DNA from 2 places in the Streptomyces sp. NPDC001410 genome. Region 1 is predicted to be linked to the other one. Evidence: predicted binding sites of a transcription regulator. Region 1 holds the regulator's gene; the other holds the start of a gene.
What was found. Region 1 encodes HspR, which represses chaperone genes until heat shock. Its sites were predicted from a motif close to TTGAGNNNNNNNNNCTCAA; they were not measured.
Positions count from the first base shown of each region.

Region 2: the regulator HspR is predicted to act here: its motif matches at 3,311-3,329, upstream of lon (endopeptidase La).

Region 1 is NZ_JBIAWE010000007.1:347,268-357,235, reverse strand. It holds gene ACFY3C_RS17895 (LuxR C-terminal-related transcriptional regulator) at 1-886, opposite strand, end outside; gene ACFY3C_RS17890 (sugar ABC transporter substrate-binding protein) at 1,295-2,401, opposite strand; gene ACFY3C_RS17885 (fibronectin type III domain-containing protein) at 2,697-4,394, shown strand; gene ACFY3C_RS17880 (heat shock protein transcriptional repressor HspR) at 4,454-4,903, opposite strand; gene dnaJ (molecular chaperone DnaJ) at 4,909-6,075, opposite strand; gene grpE (nucleotide exchange factor GrpE) at 6,112-6,774, opposite strand; gene dnaK (molecular chaperone DnaK) at 6,771-8,621, opposite strand; gene ACFY3C_RS17860 (MraY family glycosyltransferase) at 8,716-9,735, opposite strand; gene ACFY3C_RS17855 ((Fe-S)-binding protein) at 9,930-9,968, shown strand, end outside.
Region 2 is NZ_JBIAWE010000005.1:209,779-219,746, reverse strand. It holds gene ACFY3C_RS12620 (ATP-binding protein) at 1-59, opposite strand, end outside; gene ACFY3C_RS12615 (response regulator transcription factor) at 56-796, opposite strand; gene ACFY3C_RS12610 (spermidine synthase) at 906-1,589, opposite strand; gene ACFY3C_RS12605 (rhomboid-like protein) at 1,852-2,649, shown strand; gene ACFY3C_RS12600 (DUF4259 domain-containing protein) at 2,744-3,169, opposite strand; gene lon (endopeptidase La) at 3,352-5,781, shown strand; gene ACFY3C_RS12590 (serine/threonine-protein kinase) at 5,925-6,941, shown strand; gene ACFY3C_RS12585 (hypothetical protein) at 7,096-7,698, shown strand; gene ACFY3C_RS12580 (hypothetical protein) at 7,851-8,414, shown strand; gene ACFY3C_RS12575 (SpoIIE family protein phosphatase) at 8,503-9,968, opposite strand, start outside.

The sequences.
Region 1 (9,968 bases):
AGGTGCGGACGCTTATGCCGAGCCGCTCGGCGATCACCGCGTCCTGGTGGCCCTCGGCGAGCAGTGCGGCGATGGAGCGCTCGCGGTGCGAGATGCCCTCGATGCCGGTGTCGGGGAGCGGAGCCGTCAGCGGCAGGGCGAGCCGCCACAGCCGCTCGAAGACGGTGACGAAGTACTCGACCAGCGCCGGGTGGCGCAGCTCCAGGGCCATCGTGCGCTCGGCGTTGGCGGGGATGAAGACGACGGTGCGGTCGAAGAGGATCAGCCGGTCGATGACCTCGTCCAGGGTGCGGGCCTCCACCGTGTCACCCATCAGCTCCAGGTAGTTGAGCAGCCCCTGCCCGTGCCGGGCCACATGCGTGTACAGGTCGCGCATGCGCACGCCCCGGCCGCGCAGCGCCAGCGCCCGGTGCAGTCCCTCGGTCAGCTCGGCCTCGCGCCGGATGCCGCCTGGTTGCACGGTGAGCACCTCGGTGGTGCACGCCTCGGTCGCCTCGTCCATCGCGGCCTGGATGCGGGACAGCCCGTCCAGCACGCGGATGGCGGTGCCCTCGCCCGGTGCCGCCGGCGCCTGCAGCTGCCGGCCCAGACCGGCGTACCGCTCGACCGCGGCCACCGCCGAACCCACCCGCTGCTGACTCTCCCTGACCTCGTCGTAGACCCCGCGCAGCAGCCGGGTCATGACCTCCTGCGGGGAGGTCGGCACCAGCCAGTCCATGTCGTCCGGATCGGGGTGCAGGAGGGCCAGCTCCAGCAGGCAGGGCACCTGTTCCGCGTCCGTGCGCGGCACCCGTCCCCGACGTACGGCCCGGGAATACACGCGATCCCCGACCTCGCACAGTCGGTCGGCACCGTGGGGATGCTTCTCCGTCCCGTGCCTGGCCATCGCCCATTCCACCCCCGGCTTGCTGCCTCTTCCGCAGCGCAACTATGCGCGGCCCGGACCGGGTCCGCAACACGGCTCCACGCACCACGGGAGGCGAAAACCGACGTTACGACCCGTTTTCAACCGGCCTCCGCCCGTCGCATTGCAACAAGATGATGGTGGTGGGTCGCACCCCACCGGGGCATCGTTGATCTCGCTTCCCCCGGGTGCAGCAGCACCCGGAGCGGTCCCGGTCGGGCTCCCCCCGTTCGGCCGGGACCGTCGTATCGCGCCCACGGGGGTGGCGCGATACGGGAGGGCCGCTCAGCACGTGACGCGGCGGACGCCGAGACCTTCCGGCGCCCGCCGCGTCACGTGCGAGCCCTCTGCCCCTGCCCGGCTCCGGGCCGAGGGGCTACCGCCCCGGGCCTACTTCAGGCCGATGGCCGCGCAGGCCGCCTTGTACTTGGGGGTGCAGATCTCGTCGATCGTGTAGATCCCGTCGGCGATGACCGTGTCCTTGATGCTGCTCTTGATCAGGGGGCTCACCTGGACCAGCTTGGACGGGATGGCCTTGGTGGTGGGGCTGTCCACCTTGTCCTGGGTGAGGGCGTCGAACTGGATGTCCTTGCCCTGCACCTTGGTGACGGCCATCTGGGCCGCGGCCTCGGCCTCGTCCGGGTAGGACTTGTAGACGCTCATGTACTGCTCGCCGGCGACGACCCGCTGCACCGCGTCCAGTTCGGCGTCCTGGCCGGTGATCGGGGGCAGGCTGGTGACACCGGCCGCCTTCAGCGCCTTGATGACACCGCCCGCCATGCCGTCGTTGGCGGCGTAGACCCCGGCGATGTTGTTCTTGCCGATCTTGCTGATCGCCTCGGTCATCTCGGCCTGGGCGTTCTCCGGCTTCCAGTCCGTGGTGTCGTAGGTCTCCGCGATCGTCACCTTGCCGTTCAGCTCGGACAGCGCGCCCTGCTTGAACTGCTTGGCGTTCGGGTCGGTGGGCGAGCCGTTCACCATGACGACCTTGTCGGAGGTGTCGACGTTCGAGCCCAGCGCCTCCAGCAGCGTGCGGCCCTGCACCTCGCCGACCAGCTCGTTGTCGAAGGAGATGTAGGCGTCGATGGGGCCCTCGGCCAGCCGGTCGTAGGCGATGACCGGGATGCCCGCGTCCTTGGCCTTCTTCACCTGGCCCGCGATGGCGTGCGAGTCGACCGCGTCGACCATGATGACGTCGACCTTGCTGTCGATCATCGTCTGCATCTGGCCGGCCTGCCGGGCGGCGTCCGCGTCGGCGTTGGCGTACTCGACCTTGCCCTTCTTGTCGGTCAGCTCCTCGACCTTGCTCTTGATGATCGGGTAGTCGAACTTGTCGTAGCGACTGTTCGCCTTCTCCGGCAGCAGCAGTCCGATGGTGACGTCGTCGCCCTTCGTGGGGCTCGCGCTCGCGCCGTCCCCCGTCGCGTCCAGCACGCCGCAGCCGGCAAGCGAAAGGGTCATCGTGGATGCAGCCACGGCTATGGCGATACGACGCATACGAGGGCTCACTTCAGGTGTGTTCCGGACGTGGGTGCTGCTTTAGACCCAGGTGTCCGAAAAGCCAACGCGGAGCCGCTACCCGGCGTCAAGCGGAACTACTTAACGAGTCCGCAACACCACGCTCCGCTGCACCTGTGAAGGAGGAACGGAATCACCTCCAAACACCCTTTACGGACCCTCCATCCAAACGGAGTTCATGGGAAGGTAAAGATCCGCACAACCATTGGCAATCCCCGCGAGTCGCGATCACCGGCGGCCGCGCGCCGTCTCTCCGACTCGAGCAGAGGACCGAATGAACCCAGCCAGACGTACGACAGCCACGACCGTCGTACTCTCCGCCGCCGGCGCCCTGCTGAGCGCGGTCACCACCACCGCCTCCGCCGCCACGAGTTGCGCGTCCCCGGTGTACACCCGGACGTTCTACGCGAACACCACCTTCTCCGGCACCCCGAAGAAAACGGACTGCGACTCCGTGATCTCCGAGAACTGGGGCACGGGCGCCCCGGCCACAGGCCTGCCCAAGGACAACTTCGGTGTGCGCTGGAGCGTGACGCGGGACTTCGGTTCCGGTGGGCCGTTCTCCCTGCCGGCCAGCACCCAGGACGGGGTGCGGGTGTACCTGGACGGCGTGCGCAAGGTGGACATCTGGAAGAACGTCTCGACCACCCGGAGCAAGTCCGTCGACGTCACGATCCCGTCCGGCAAGCACACCCTGCGCGTCGACTACGTCAACTGGACCGGCACCGCCAACGTCGCCTTCTCGTACCTGCCCCGGCTCTCGGCCGACGCCGACAAGGTCAAGCCCCTCGTCCCGACGGGGACTTCGGTTTCGTACGACACGGTGACCGGCAAGGCGAAGCTGAGCTGGAGCAGGAACAAGGAGATGGACCTCGCGGGGTACCGCGTCTACCGGCGCCTGAAGGGCACGTCGTTCGGCGCCAAGCCGCTCGCGACGACGACCTCCACCTCGTACACCGACGCCACCCTCCCGAAGACGGGCGAGACGTACTACTACGAGGTCCGCGCCTACGACCGGGTCGGCAACGAGTCGACGGGCACCGCGGACCAGGCGGTGACCACCGTCGACCTGGTGGCGCCCGACGCGCCGACCAATGTGAGCGCGGGGGGACATTTCGGTCCGACTGACAGTACGGGTGGGCTGAAGGTCGCCTGGGACCAGGTCGCGGGCGCGGTGTCGTACCGCGTCTTCCGGGCCGCGAGCGCGAACGGCACGTACACCGCGCTCGGCACCACGGACCAGCTGTCCTACCTGGACACCTCGGCCGCCGAGAAGGTCGTCTACTACTACCGTGTCTCGGCCGTCGACGCGGCGGGCAACGAGTCCGCCCAGTCCGAGACCCAGTACGGCAAGATCTGGGACAACGACCCGCCCGCCCTCGTCACCGGGCTGAGCGTCACCCCGACGGAGTACGGCTTCCATCTGAACTGGGACAAGAACCCGGCCACGGACCTGAAGTACTACGAGATCCACTGGGGCGAGCTGATGGGCGACCCGGGCGACCAGATCTGCTGGGGCGGCACGGCGGACTACGTCTCGCCCGACAGGACGTCCTACGACTACACCACGCTCCCGGACGGCGACGAGGTCTGCTTCTTCGTCGACGCCGTGGACGACCAGGGCAACTCCGCGATCAAGTGGAACGGCCCGACCGAGGCCGTGTCCGTCACCGAGCTGGACATGACGCCGAGTGAGCCGACGCCCGAGGGCTCGCCGGTCCGGCTGTCGGCGACCGCCGCGGAGGCGGGCGTCGCGCTGTCCTGGAACGCCGTGGCCGACGCCACCGGCTACCAGGTCTACCGCTGGAACCCGGACACCAAGGCGTACGAGAAGCTGGCGGCCACGACGGACACCTCCTACCAGGACACCGGCGCCGCCGGCGGCACCACCCACTTCTACCGGGTGACCGCCCTGCAGCCCGACGGCACCGAGTCCGCACCCGGCGCCGACTGGGCCTCCCTCGCGCCCTGAGCACCCTGAGCACGTGAAAGGGGCCCGGAATCCGGGCCCCTTTCAGCTGTCACAGACGCTCAGTCGTTCTGCTGCCGCTTCGGCCGCCACACCACCAGCGCGCTGGTCTGCTGGACCTCCTGGTACGGGACCAGGTCGCGGCGGTAGGAGGCGTGGACGGCGGCCTCGCGCTGCTGCATCGCGGCCGCCGCGCCGTCCAGGGCCGACTGCAGCTCCGCGACGCGGGACTGGAGCGCGGCGACCTGGTTCTCCAGTTCGATGATCCGCTTGATACCGGCCAGGTTGATGCCCTCGTCCTGGGACAGCGCCTGCACCTGGCGGAGCAGCTCGATGTCACGGGCCGAGTAGCGGCGGCCCCGGCCGGCGGTGCGGTCGGGGGAGACCAGACCCAGGCGGTCGTACTGGCGCAGCGTCTGCGGGTGGAGTCCGGAGAGCTGGGCCGCGACCGAGATGACGTAGACCGGGGTCTCCTCGGTCAGTTCGTACGGGTTACGCCGACGGCCGTCCATCACTCTCAATCTCCCTTCGCGGCCTCGAACAGCTCCGCCCGCGGGTCCTCGTCCGCGGTCGCCTCGCGATACGCCTCCAGTGCGTCACGAGCCTTCCCCGAGACGTCCTTCGGGACACTCACCTCGACGGTGACCAGGAGGTCGCCACGGGTGCCGTCCTTGCGGACCGCGCCCTTGCCCCGGGCGCGCATGGTGCGGCCGTTGGGGGTGCCGGGCGGCAGCTTCAGGGTGACGGCGGGGCCGCCGAGGGTGGGGACCCGCACCTCGCCGCCGAGGGCCGCCTCGGCGAACGTGACCGGCACGGTGACGGTGAGGTTGTCGCCCTTGCGCCCGAACACCGGGTGCTCGCCGACATGGACCATCACGTACAGGTCGCCCGCCGGTCCGCCCCGCTCGCCGGGCGCGCCCTTGCCGCGCAGCCGGATCCGCTGCCCGTCGGTGACGCCCGCCGGGATGCGGACCTGCATCGTGCGCGACGACTTGGCTCGGCCGCTGCCCTTGCACTCCAGGCAGGGGTGCTCGGCGATCAGGCCGCGGCCCTTGCAGTCGGGGCAGGGGTCGGTCAGCGAGAAGCCGCCGCCCGAACCCCGGGCGACCTGCCCGGTGCCGACACAGGTCGGGCACACCCGCGGTGTGCCGTTCTTGTCGCCGGTGCCTGAGCAGGCCTTGCACGGCGCCTGGGAGGACATCCTCAGGGGCACCGTGGCGCCCTCGATGGCCTCCGTGAAGCTCAGCGTGACCTCGGACTCGATGTCCTGGCCGCGCCGCGGCTGGGTACGGGTGCCCGTGGTCCCGCCGCGGTTGAACAGGCCCCCGAAGACGTCACCGATGCCGCCGCCGAAGCCGCCCCCGCTCTGCGCGTTACCCCCGAAGAGGTCGCCCAGATCGAAGTTGAAGGAGCCGCCGGCGCCAGGCCCGGGGCGGAAGCCGCCGTTGCCGAACAGGGCGCGTGCCTCGTCGTACTCCTTGCGCTTCTTGGGGTCACCGAGGATGTCGTTCGCCTCGGAGATCTCCTTGAAGCGCTCCTCGGCCTTGGCGTTGCCCTTGTTGGCGTCCGGGTGGAACTCGCGGGCGAGCTTCCGGTACGCCTTCTTGATCTCGGCCTCGGTGGCGTCCTTGGGGACGCCGAGGACCTTGTAGTAGTCCTTCTCGATGAAGTCCTTGGTGCTCATCCCCGACGCCCCTCCTTCCTGTCTTCGGTGATTACGTCAGCCCTCCTCCGGGCCACCGTTCTCCTTGTCGTCGGCCGCGGGCGCCTCGGTGGTCTCCTCGGTGCCCTCCGCCTTGACGGCCTGCGCGCCGGGCTGCGGCTCGGCGACGGCCACCCGCGCGGGGCGGATGGTGCGTTCGCCGATGCGATACCCGGGCTGCAGGATGGCCACGCACGTCGTCTCGGTGACGTCCGGTGCGTAGCTGTGCATCAGGGCCTCGTGGATCGTCGGGTCGAAGGGCTCGCCCTCCTTGCCGAACTGCTGCAGGCCCATCTTGGCCGCGACGGTCTCCAGCGACTCGGCCACCGACTTGAAGCCGCCGACCAGTTCGCCGTGTTCCCGCGCGCGGCCGATGTCGTCGAGCACGGGCAGGAGTTCGGTCAGGAGGTTCGCGATGGCGACCTCCCGGACCGCGATCCGGTCGCGCTCCACTCGGCGGCGGTAGTTCTGGTACTCGGCCTGGAGCCGCTGGAGGTCCAGGGTGCGCTCGTTCAGAGCCATGCGCACCTGGTCCAGCTGGGCCACCAGACCCGCGTCTGCTGCTACGTCCCCGGCCGGGGCCGCCCCCTCATCGGGAGCGGCCTTCGACTCGGCGTCTTCGGGGGTCGCGCCGGAGGGGACGTCGGGCTTCTCCTCGAAGCCCGGGGTCTCCTCCGTCACGCGGCACCGTCCTTGCGCTCGTCGTCCACGATCTCGGCGTCGACCACGTCGTCGTCGGCGGGCCGGGCGCCACCGGCGGCGGCACCCTCGGGACCGCCCGCGGCCTGCGCGGCCTGGGCGTCGGCGTACATGGCCTGGCCCAGCTTCTGCGAGACGGCCGCGACCTTCTCCGTGGCGGTGCGGATCTCGGCGGTGTCCTCGCCCTTGAGCGCGGCCTTCAGCTCCTCGACTGAGGCCTCGACCTCGGTCTTGATCTCGCCCGGGACCTTGTCCTCGTTGTCCTTGAGGAACTTCTCGGTCTGGTAGACGAGCTGCTCGCCCTGGTTGCGGGTCTCGGCGGCCTCGCGGCGGCGGTGGTCCTCGTCCGCGTACTGCTCGGCCTCCTGGCGCATGCGGTCGACCTCGTCCTTCGGCAGCGAGGAGCCGCCGGTGACGGTCATCTTCTGCTCCTTGCCCGTGCCGAGGTCCTTGGCCGTGACGTGCATGATGCCGTTGGCGTCGATGTCGAAGGAGACCTCGATCTGCGGGACGCCACGCGGCGCCGGCGGCAGACCGGTCAGCTCGAACATGCCGAGCTTCTTGTTGTACGCCGCGATCTCGCGCTCGCCCTGGTAGACCTGGATCTGCACGGACGGCTGGTTGTCCTCGGCCGTCGTGAAGATCTCGGAGCGCTTGGTCGGGATCGTGGTGTTGCGCTCGATCAGCTTGGTCATGATGCCGCCCTTGGTCTCGATACCGAGGGACAGCGGGGTGACGTCGAGGAGCAGGACGTCCTTGACCTCGCCCTTGAGGACACCGGCCTGGAGCGAGGCGCCGATGGCGACGACCTCGTCCGGGTTCACGCCCTTGTTGGCGTCCTTGCCGCCGGTCAGCTCCTTGACGAGCTCGGCGACGGCGGGCATACGGGTGGAGCCACCGACGAGGACGACGTGGTCGATCTCGCCGAGGGAGATGCCGGCGTCCTTGATGACGTTGTGGAACGGCGTCTTGCAGCGCTCCAGCAGGTCGGCCGTCAGCTGCTGGAACTGCGCCCGGGTGAGCTTCTCGTCCAGGTGCAGCGGGCCCTCGGCGGACGCGGTGATGTAGGGCAGGTTGATCGAGGTCTCGGTGGACGAGGACAGCTCGATCTTCGCCTTCTCGGCAGCCTCGCGCAGACGCTGCAGAGCCATCTTGTCCTTGGCGAGGTCCACGCCGTGGCCGGCCTTGAACTGCTGCACCAGGTAGTCGACGACGCGCTGGTCCCAGTCGTCACCACCGAGGTGGTTGTCACCGTTGGTGGCCTTCACCTCGACGACACCGTCGCCGATCTCCAGCAGCGAGACGTCGAACGTGCCGCCACCGAGGTCGAAGACCAGGATGATCTGCTCGTCCTTGTCGAGGCCGTAGGCGAGCGCGGCCGCGGTGGGCTCGTTGACGATGCGCAGGACGTTCAGACCGGCGATCTCGCCGGCCTCCTTCGTCGCCTGGCGCTCGGAGTCGTTGAAGTAGGCCGGGACGGTGATGACCGCGTCGGTCACCTTCTCGCCCAGGTAGGCCTCGGCGTCGCGCTTCAGCTTCTGCAGGATGAAGGCGCTCATCTGCTGCGGGTTGAACTGCTTCCCGTCGAGCTCGATCTTCCAGTCCGTGCCCATGTGGCGCTTCACGGACCGGATGGTCCGGTCGACGTTGGTGACCGCCTGGCGCTTGGCGACCTCGCCGACGAGCACTTCGCCGTTCTTCGCGAAGGCGACGACGGACGGCGTGGTCCGGGCACCCTCGGCGTTGGTGATGACGGTGGGCTCGCCGCCTTCAAGAACGCTGACGACGGAGTTAGTCGTGCCCAGGTCGATGCCGACCGCACGTGCCATGGTTGATTCCTCCAGCTGACTTGAGTGGAACAGGCTCAAGTGTGCACGAGCGGGTCCTCCGGGTCAACAGACCTGAGCCAGCCAGACTCAACTCTTATCCGTTCCTTACACGCAACTGGCCTCTGACCTGCGTCGATTCCGTCCGCTGGGGTTGCTGGACAGAGATGCGAAGGAGTACGAGAACGGCGAGGACCACCCCGCCGGCCACCCACAGCACGACCCCCTCCCCCGTCCACCCGGCATCCACGAGCACCCCCACGAGCACCGTGGAGAAGGATCCGACGCCGAGCAGCACGACGGCCCCCGGCGTGGTGAGCCCGAGCCGCCGCAGCCGGTGCGCGAGATGGTCCGGGCCCCGCCTGAGCAGCGGCCGGCGGCTCGTCCCGCGCGCGAGGACCACGAGCAGGAAGTCGGCGGCGGCCACGGCACCGAGGCAGAACAGCACACTCGCGGTCGGCCCGAGCGCGTAGCCCGCGCGCGTGAAGACGGCGGCCGAGGAGAGCAGGAACCCGGTGAACAGCGAGCCGCAGGCCCCCATTCCCACCCGCGCGGGATGCCAGTTGTGCATCAGGAAGCCGGTGAGGGCGGCCGCGAAGACGCTGAGCAGCACCGCGAGCCCGTCCATCACCTCGACGGCGGCACAGGCACCCGCCCCGAAGGCGGTGACCACCCCGACCGTACCCGCCAGCCCGTCGGTGTGGTCGAGCCCCTTGAAGGCGAGGGAGGCGAAGACGATCCAGCCCACGGCCAGGATCCCGCCCCAAAGGCCCGTCTCGTCGTACGGCACCACGCAGGCCGCCGCCACGGCCGTACCGGCGACCAGCACCCGCAGGCGCAGCCGCCACACGTCGGCGACCAGCCCCAGCACGGCGACCCCGGCGCCGGCGACGAGCAGCTCGCCCACCCCCTGCCCCAGCGGGGCGACCTTCGTCCACACCCCCGCCCATGCCACCAGACAGGTGACGACCACGACGGCCACCCCTCCGGGCACCGGCAGGGGCCGCTGGCGCCGCCGGTCGACGATGCCCGCACGCAGGGCGGGCACCCGGAGCAGCGCCGCGAGCACGGCGGTGAGGAGTAGGGCGGCGGAGGCCGCGGCGATCCCGTACAGCACGGATCTAAGTTAGGCGCGAAAGTAGCAATTCGGTACGAATAACACGATCTGATTGCCCGGCCTGCTCAGGCTCCCCTCAGCGACCCAGATCACCTCGCTCCTGGCTACAGTGCGAGTAAAGATGCGGGTAGTCTCGAACGGACTGCATAAGTTACCGCTTAGTAATGTCCCTCGCAGGCCCGAGGAGCCCCGAAATGCAACTCGCCGCGATCATCGTGTCGCTGGTTCTGATC
Region 2 (9,968 bases), on a different contig from region 1:
ACGCCCCCCCAGGGATCCTCCCCGGGGCTCCTCCGTGCGGCCTCCCGCCGTTCGCTCATGGCGTCGGTGTCTCCAGCGCGTAGCCCACGCCGTGCACGGTACGGATCCGCTCGGCGCCGATCTTCCGGCGCAGCGCCTTGATGTGGCTGTCCACCGTCCGCGTGCCCGACGCGTCCGCCCAGTCCCACACCTCGGCCAGCAGCTGCTCCCGGGAGAGCACCGCGCGCGGGGTGTTCGCCAGGCACACCAGCAGGTCGAACTCGGTGGGCGTGAGGTGGACGTCCTCGGACTTCACCCGCACGCGGCGCTGCGCGTGGTCGATCTCCAGCTCGCCGAGGCGCAGGATGCCCGAGCGGGGCGTGGACGCGGCGACGACCGCCCGCTCCACGCGCCGCAGCAGGACGTGCACCCGCGCGGCCAGCTCCCGCATGGAGAACGGCTTGGTCATGTAGTCGTCGGCGCCGACGCCGAGCCCGACCAGCATGTCCGTCTCGTCGTCCCGCGCGGTGAGCATCAGCACCGGCACCGGGCGCTGGGCCTGCACGCGCCGGCAGACCTCCAGGCCGTCGAAGCCGGGCAGCATGATGTCGAGGATCAGCAGGTCGGGCTGCCAGGCCTCGGCCGTGTCGACCGCCGCGGGGCCATCGGACGCGGTCTGCACGAGGAATCCCTCGGCGCGGAGCCGGGCCGCGATGGCGTCGACGATCGTCGGATCGTCCTCGACGACCAGCACGCGGCGCTGCGCGCCCTGGGTCGTCGTGGCCGCGCTGGTCTGGGAGGTGTGTGTCTGCTCCATCGCCCGCCCCTGTTGCTTTCCGGAATCCGTGGGGTGATCCCATGACTGCGATTGACGCTTGAATGATCGGCGTCAGGGCAGCACATTACGGGGACTCACCGCGCCGTCGCTATCCAGGTCGGACGGCGAGGTGTACGGCGTCCGGAACGCCCCGGGCAACGGGGACCTCTTCGGTACGCACCTGATGGAACCCGGCATTCCACATGGTTCCTTCAAATTCCGGAGAGGGCTCGGCAGACCATACCGCCAACACCCCTCCCGGCCTCAACACCCTTGCACACGCAGCGAGTCCGGACGGCGAGTAGAGGCCGTCGTTGTCCTCGGTGACGGTCCAGCCCGGGCCGTTGTCGATGTCGAGACACAGGGCGTCGAAAGTGTCCGATGTCTCATTGACGTAAGTGACAAGGTCGGCCTGGACGATCTCGGCGCGGGGATCGGCGAGCGCGTGCGCGGAGACAACCGACAGCGGTCCGTCGCCCCGGTGCCAGTCGATGACGGCCGGCTCCCGCTCCACGACCGTGATCCGGCCCCATCTGTCGGGATCCGCCGCGGCGTGTGCGAGCGAGAATCCCACCCCCAGTCCGCCGATCAGCACGTCCGGTGCCGGGCGCCCGTCCAGGGCGTCGTACGCGGCGTCGACCAGCAGCCGCTCCGAGCGGCCGTCGGAGGTGTCCATGAGGAAGCACCCGTTGGCGATGATCTGCAGCAACTCGCCGTGCCTGCGCAGCACCACCTCCCCGTACGGGCCTTCGCGTCGGTCCAGGACCTCAGGAGTGTCGTAGACGGCAGTCATACGCCCATCCTCCTCGAACGAGGCGTTGCGTTCACGGGAATTGACCACGAACCCACGGGTAACAGGTTGCGGGGCGGTGCGGGGCAGCGCGGCGCGACTGCCGCCGCACGCCGCCACCGCGCGCCTCGTGCGCGCCGCCGGCAAGGGGCGGACGCGTTTGAAGCTTCTGAGGTTGCTGTGAATCCGCTCTCGCGTGGCGTCGGTCATAGACAGCGGCCGCGGGAACACGAAGGGTGGGGCGCGACGGAAGGAGTGCCTCACCGTGGAACGGATCGTGACCGGGCCTGCGACGGCCGCGTCCCCGCCCCTGGGCACGCCCCTTCCCGCCGACTCCCTGCCGGATGTCGCCGGCCTGCTCGACGGAGTCCCACGCCAACGAGAGCTGCCCGCCCCGGCCGCGACGCCGGCCCCGGCCGCGACCCGCCCCTCCTTCCGGCCCTGGTACCTCCTGCCGACCCCCACCGGCACCCCGTTCACCTTCGCCTACGCGTCCCTCCTCGCCCTCACCTCGCTCGTGGCGGACTGGGCCGACCCCGCCCTGATGCACACGCTGTACCAGGGCTCCAGCACCGACGTCGCCCACCTGGTGCGCACGCCGGTGCTGGTGCTGCTGGCGAGCGCGCTGTGGATCGCGGGCGGCATCGTGTCGCCGTACGCGGGCGCGTTCGTGCTGGTGCTCACCGCGCTGGAGCGGCGGATAGGCGGCGCCCGGGCGGCCTGCGTGTTCCTGGCGGGCCACGTCCTGGCGACCCTCGCGACCGAGGTCCCGGTGGGCCTCGCGGTCCTGTTCGGCCACCTTCCGGACACCTCCCTGCACCGCCTCGACTACGGCATCAGCTTCGGTGTCGCCGGCAGCATCGGTGCCCTGTCCGGCCTGCTCACCCCCTGGGTCCGCTGGCCCCTTCTCACCCTGGTCGCGAGCATGCTCCTCGACGACCTGACCGCCTTCCAGGACCCGATGACCAACTGGGGCCACCTGATCGCCCTGAGCATCGGCATCGCCGGCTGGCCGCTGGTACGGCGCTGGCGCTTCCCCGCGACTTCCCCGGGGTCCGTGTGAACGCCTGCTCGATGGTGTAGCGATGCTGCTGGCCGTGGCAGGGAGCCGTGGTCAGGGCACGGGGGAGCTCTTCATGACTGATTGGGCCGTACGGTCAGCACAGGCTGAGCTGTTCCCCCTCCGAGGGCGGCAGGAGTATGTGCCGTATCCGCTCGACACCGGACCGCCACGGGTAGCCCTCGGATTCCTCCCACAGGCCCAGCAGTTCGGACGGCTCGGTCACGACCCGGTCGAGGGCTTGTAGCGCGAGTGACCGCAGGGCCGTGAGATCGGGGAGGGGTTCCTCGGGTCCGTAGTGCGGCGAGGGGATGTCGCCGCCCGGACACTGGGCGGCGACCAGCGCGGCCGCCGCGACGGCCTCCTCCGCCTCGGGTGCTTCGAGGTAGTCGTCGGTGTCGACGGCTCGCACCAGCGCGTCGCGAACCATTCCCGCGCGCTCGTTCAAGGCCGCGTCGTCGAGACCGTTGCACCAGTCCGCGGCGGTGTCGTTGTCAAAGGGTCCCGTGTCCCAGGTGCCCATGGGCTCCTCCCCGTTCGTGCTGACGTCCGGGCATCCTGGCAGGCCCCACTGACATCACCTCTGGTCTGCAACAACATCCCGGTCACCGGCCGATCGCTCACAGCGAACAAGGACCCGGGAACATTGGCGGAGCCCCGTGCATTGAGTCGGCATAGCTCAAGTTGACTGCCTAAGGGGAGATCATGGCTGCTGAGTCCACGGCGTTCACGCTCGTGTTGCCCGTGCTGCCGCTCGACGACGAGGTCGTGCTGCCCGGGATGGTGGTTCCGCTGGACCTGAGCGACGCCGAGGTGCGGGCCGCGGTGGAGGCCGCGCAGGCCGCCGCCCGGTCGGAGCCCGGGAAGCCCAAGGTTCTGCTGGTTCCGCGCATCGACGGCACGTACGCCAAGACCGGTGTGCTGGGCACGGTCGAGCAGGTCGGCCGGCTGGCCGACGGCGACCCGGGGGCCCTGATCCGCGGCCGCGGCCGGGTGCGGATCGGCGCCGGTACGACGGGTCCGGGCGCGGCGCTGTGGGTCGAGGGCGCGGGGGTCGACGAGACCGTCCCCGACCCGCTGCCCGGGCATGCCGCCGAACTCGTCAAGGAATACAAGGCCCTCGCCACCAGCTGGCTGAAGAAGCGCGGCGCCTGGCAGGTCGTGGACCGCGTCCAGGCCATCGACGACGTCTCCGCGCTCGCCGACAACTCCGGGTACTCGCCCTTCCTCACCACCGAGCAGAAGGTCGAGCTGCTGGAGACCGCCGACCCGGTGGCCCGCCTCCGGCTCGCCGCGCAGCAGTTGCGCGACCACCTCGCCGAGCAGGACGTGGCCGAGACCATCGCCAAGGACGTCCAGGAGGGCGTCGACAAGCAGCAGCGCGAGTTCCTGCTGAGGCGTCAGCTCGAGGCCGTCCGCAAGGAGCTGCGCGAGCTGAACGGCGATCAGGACGGTGAGGAGTCCGACGACTACCGCGCCCGCGTGGAGGCCGCCGACCTGCCGGAGAAGGTCCGCGAGGCCGCCCTCAAGGAGGTCGACAAGCTGGAGCGGTCCTCCGACCAGTCGCCCGAGGGCTCGTGGATCCGCACCTGGCTGGACACGGTCCTGGAGATGCCGTGGAACGAGCGGACCGATGACAGTGCTTCCGCGTACGACATCCAGGGCGCCAGGGCGATCCTGGACGCCGAGCACGCGGGTCTGGAGGACGTGAAGGAGCGCATCACCGAGTACCTGGCCGTCCGCAAGCGGCGCAGTGAGCGCGGCCTCGGTGTGATCGGCGGGCGGCGCGGCGGGGCCGTGCTCGCGCTTGTCGGCCCTCCCGGCGTCGGCAAGACCAGCCTCGGCGAGTCCGTCGCGCACGCCATGGGCCGCAAGTTCGTCCGCGTCGCCCTCGGTGGTGTCCGGGACGAGGCGGAGATCCGCGGCCACCGGCGCACGTACGTCGGCGCGCTGCCCGGCCGTGTCGTGCGTGCCATCAAGGAGGCGGGGTCGATGAACCCCGTGGTCCTGCTGGACGAGATCGACAAGGTGGGGTCGGACTACCGGGGCGACCCGGCCGCGGCCCTGCTGGAGGTGCTGGACCCGGCGCAGAACCACACCTTCCGGGACCACTACCTGGAGGTCGAACTGGACCTGTCCGACGTGGTCTTCCTCGCCACCGCCAACGTCCTGGAGGCCATCCCGGAGGCGCTCGCCGACCGTATGGAGATCGTCCGCCTGGACGGCTACACCGAGGACGAGAAGGTCGTCATCGCCCGTGACCACCTGCTCCCGCGCCAGCTGGAGCGGACCGGCCTGGCCAAGGACGAGGTCACGATCGACGAGGGCGCGCTGCGCAAGCTCGCCGGCGAGTACACCCGCGAGGCGGGCGTGCGCACCCTGGAGCGGTCCATCGCGCGGCTGCTGCGCAAGATCGCGGCCCAGCACGAACTCGGCGAGCGGAAGCTGCCGTTCACCGTCCGGGACGAGGATCTCCGCGCGCTGATCGGGCGTCCGCACCACGTGCCCGAGTCCGCCCAGGACCCGGCCGAGCGCCGTACGTCCGTGCCGGGCGTGGCGACCGGTCTCGCGGTCACCGGAGCCGGTGGCGACGTCCTCTTCGTCGAGGCGTCCCTCGCCGACCCGGAGACGGGCGCGGCGGGGCTGACCCTGACCGGCCAGCTGGGCGACGTGATGAAGGAGTCGGCGCAGATCGCGCTGAGCTTCCTGCGCAGCCACGGCGCCGAACTGGAGCTGCCGGTGGCCGACCTGAAGGACCGGGGCGTGCACATCCACTTCCCGGCGGGCGCGGTCCCTAAGGACGGACCGAGCGCGGGCATCACGATGACCACGGCCCTCGCCTCCCTGCTCTCCGGCCGGCTGGTCCGCACCGACGTGGCGATGACCGGCGAGGTCTCGCTGACCGGCCGGGTGCTGCCCATCGGCGGTGTGAAGCAGAAGCTGCTCGCCGCCCACCGCGCCGGGGTGACCACCGTGATCATCCCCAAGCGCAACGAACCCGACCTGGACGACGTCCCGGCCGAGGTGCTGGACAAGCTCGACGTCCACGCCGTGACCGACGTCCGCCAGGTCCTGGAACTGGCGCTCGCACCCGCCACGAACGGCGCGGAGCCGGAGGTTCCGGTCGCGGCGTGACGACGTGGTCCATCAGCGGGTTGCGCCCGCGGTGACCGGATGAGGGAAGGCCCGGGTTCCGTGAGGCCCGGGCCTTCGCCGTGCCGTGGGCGAGCGCGGCCGCGGACGAGCGTGCATATGGATCAACTGGGTAGAATTCAGGCGTGAGTGGGCAGGTGGTGCAACCTTCCGGCCCGATCGGGACGGAGATCGCCGGCTACCGCGTGGAGCGCGAGCTGGGCCGCGGCGGCATGGCCGTCGTCTACTGCGCCCGGGACCTGCGCCTCGGCCGTACCGTCGCCCTCAAACTCCTCGCCCCCGAGTACACCCGCAACGACTCCTTCCGCCGCCGCTTCCACCAGGAGTCGCGGATCGCCGCCGCCATCGACCATCCCCACATCGTCCCCGTCTTCGAGGCCGGCGAGACCGACGGGATCCTGTACATCGCGATGTGCTTCGTGCACGGCATGGACCTGCGCGCCGTGCTCGACCGGGACGGTCCGCTCCCCGTGCCGGCCGCGCTGCGCATCGCCGCCCAGCTGGCCTCCGCGCTCGACGCGGCCCACGAGCACGACCTGGTGCACCGCGACGTCAAGCCCGGCAACGTCCTGGTCACCAAGGGCGTCGACAGCGACCACCCCGAGCACGTCTACCTCACCGACTTCGGGCTGGCGAAGAAGTCCCTGTCGCTGACCGGGTTCACCACCGCGGGCGAGTTCGTCGGCACCCTCGACTACGTGGCGCCGGAGCGGGTCGCGGGCCGCCCCGTGGACGGCAGGTCCGATCTCTACAGCCTGGCCTGTGTCGTCTACGAGACCCTCGCGGGCGCACCGCCCTTCCGCCGGGACGACGACCTTGAGCTGCTGTGGGCGCACCAGTACGACCCGCCGCCCCTGCTGAGCGAGGCGCGGGCCGGGATCCCGGCGGCCGCCGACGACGTCCTGCGCAGGGCACTGGCCAAGGCCCCGGACGACCGCTACGGCACCTGCCTGGAGTTCGTCGCAGCCCTGCGCGCCGCCCTGGCCGACTGTGGCCCGCGGCGCCGTACGCCCACGCTGGTGGACGCCCGTGCGGCCGAGGCTCTCCCTGCCGCCGACCCGGTGCCCGCCTCGCCCGCCTTGCCGGCCCCGCCCGCTCCGCCCGACTGGGCCGGCCCGGTCCTCGGGGGACCGGCGTCCTAGGCGCGCCGCGCTGAAATACCGGACGCTTTCCTCCTCGTCAAGTCCCGAGTCCTCGGAACGTGACCGCGTTCTGGCATTCCGGCCTACTTGAAGCACGGCCCCACCGGAGAAACCGGAAACCGAAAAAGGGCCCCGAATCAAGTAGGAGAAAGTCATGAAGCGCATCAACGAGAACCGCGAGGCCGTCCGTACCAAGCGAGGTTTCCGCCTCTCGACGATCGTCGCCTCGGCCGTGGTCGTCGCCGGCGGAATCATCCTCCCGGCCGCCGCCGCCTCGGCCGCCCCGATGCCTGACTCGTCGACCGTCACGCTGGTGGCCAAGCACCACGACAAGCACGACGGTGACCAGCACAAGAAGCTGAAGAAGGCCAAGAAGGGCAATGCGACCGGCGGCAACGGCGGTAATGCCACGAGCAACGGCGCCGGCAACGCGACTGGCGGTAATGGTGGTAACGCCACGAGCAATGGTGGCGGGAATGCGACCGGTGGTGGCGGCGGTAACGCCACGAGTAACGGCGCCGGGAATGCGACTGGCGGTAATGGTGGTAACGCCACGAGTAACGGTGGCGGGAATGCGACCGGTGGTGGCGGCGGTAACGCCACGAGTAACGGCGCCGGCAACGCGACTGGCGGTAATGGCGGCAATGCCACGAGTAACGGTGGCGGGAATGCGACCGGCGGTAATGGTGGTAACGCCACGAGCAACGGCGCCGGCAACGCGACCGGCGGCAACGGAGGTAACGCCACTTCCAACTGAAGCCCACGTCGCTGACAGCAGCGAGTGAGCGACGGCGGATCCGGGTGGCGCGGTCAGCGGCCGCGCCACCCGATCACCGGCCACGAGCCCCCAGTCCTCCCAGTCTCTCCCCCCGCAATCCCGACCGCCCCCCTCAAGAAACGGCACCCCTCATGACCCGCAACGTCCGCAAGAGCAGCCTGGCCGTGGCCGCCGCCGCCCTCCTGTTTCCCCTCGGCGCAGTCCTGATCCCCGCAGGCGCCGCCTTCGCCGCCCCCGCGCCGTACAGCGTGACCGCCTCGGCGAAGGGCGACGACCACGGCAGCAAGGACCAAAAGAAGAGCGACGATCACCACAAGGACGATCACGGCAAGAAGCACGGCGATCACGGGGACGGGAAGCACGGCGACCACGACACCTGCGAGGCCGGCAACGCCACAGGGGGCAACGGCGGCAACGGCACCGGCGGCGACGCCACGGTCTGCACGGCTCCGGGCGGTACCGGCACCGGCGGCACCGGCGGCCGGGGCAGGGGCTCATGCGGCGGCAAGGGCACGAACGGCGGCAACGGCACCGGCACCAACGGCAACGACGGCCCGCCGTGCCCCGACGACCACAAGCCGGAGCCGTCCGGCGGGGACACCGGCAGCACCTCCACACCGGAGACGCCCGCCCCGGCCGACCCCGGGCCTGCTGCCCCGGAATCGCCCGCCCCGCCGGACGTGGTCATCAACTGAACAGGGAGAAGGCCGAACACAGAGAAGACCGCACACACAGAAAGCCGACCGCTCACTGCCCCGCCCTCCCCGGCGGGGCATTCCCATGTCAGCTCGGGGTCAGCGTCTGCTCCGCCCACACGGTCTTGCCGACCCGGTCGTGGCGGGTGCCCCAGCGCTTGGCGAGCTGCGCGACCAGCAGCAGGCCCCGGCCGCCTTCGTCGAAGATCCGGGCGCGCCGCATGTGCGGGGTGGTGCCGCTGGAGTCGTAGACCTCGCAGATCAGGGTGGAGTTCTGGTGGATGAGCCGGAGCTGGATGGGCGGGCGGCCGTAGCGGATGGCGTTGGTGACCAGTTCGCTGACCATCAGCTCGGTGGTGAAGGAGGCCTCGTCAAGGCCCCAGGCGCTCAACTGATCGCTAGTGTGCTTACGGGCCCGGGCCACCACGGAGGGATCGCTGTCCAGCTCCCAGGCGGCGACCCGGTCGGCGTGCAGCGCCCGGGTGCGGGCGACGAGCAGGGCGATGTCGTCGTCGGGGCGGTGGCTCAGCAGCTCGGTCAGCACCCGGTCGCACACCGCGTCCAGCGTCGGCGCGGGGCGGACGAGCGCGCCGAACAGTTTGTCCAGCGCCTCGTCGATGTCGTGGTCGCGGGCTTCGAGCAGCCCGTCGGTGTAGAGGGCGAGCAGGCTGCCCTCGGGCAGTTCGGTCTCGAACGCCTCGAAGGGCAGCCCGCCGAGCCCCAGCGGCGGACCGGGGGGCACGTCGATGAAGCGGACGGTGCCGTCCGGGGTGACCACGGCGGGCGGCGGATGGCCGGCCCGGGCGAGCGTGCAACGGCGTGAGACCGGGTCGTAGACCGCGTACAGACAGGTGGTGCCGATGCCCCCGGCGGTCTCGGCCGCCGGGTCGGCGCTGCCCTCGTCGGCGGCCAGCCGCAGGACGAGGTCGTCGAGGTGGGTGAGCAGCTCGTCGGCGGGCAGGTCGACATCGGCCAGGGTGCGCACCGCGGTCCGCAGCCGGCCCATGGTGGCGGAGGCGCGCATGCCGTGGCCGACGACATCGCCGACGACCAGGGCGACCCGCGCCCCGGACAGCGGGATCACGTCGAACCAGTCGCCGCCCACACCGGCCTTGGTGGCCGCGGGCAGATACCGGGTGGCGATGTCCAGGGCCGCCTGGTCGGGCAGCGTGTGCGGGAGCAGGCTGCGCTGCAGGGCCATGGTGGTGGTGCGCGCGCGGGAGTGCCGGCGGGCGCTGTGCAGGCCGGTGGCCGCCTGGGCCGTGAGTTCCTCGGCGAGCCGCAGATCCTCCGGGCCGAACGGCTCGGGGCGCCGGTGGCGGCCGAAGAGGGCCACCCCGAGCGTGCTGCCCTCGGCGAGCACCGGCACCAGCATCAGCGAGTGCGTGCCGTACGCGTGCAGCCACGCGGCCGCCGGGTCCACGGCCGCCCACCCCGTGACCACCGGGTCCGAGGTGTCGTACAGGACGGAATCGCCGGAGACCAGGCACTCCGCCAGGGGTGAACCCGGTTCGTAGGCGATCGCCTCGCCGGTCCGGGCCCCGGACGCGGGTC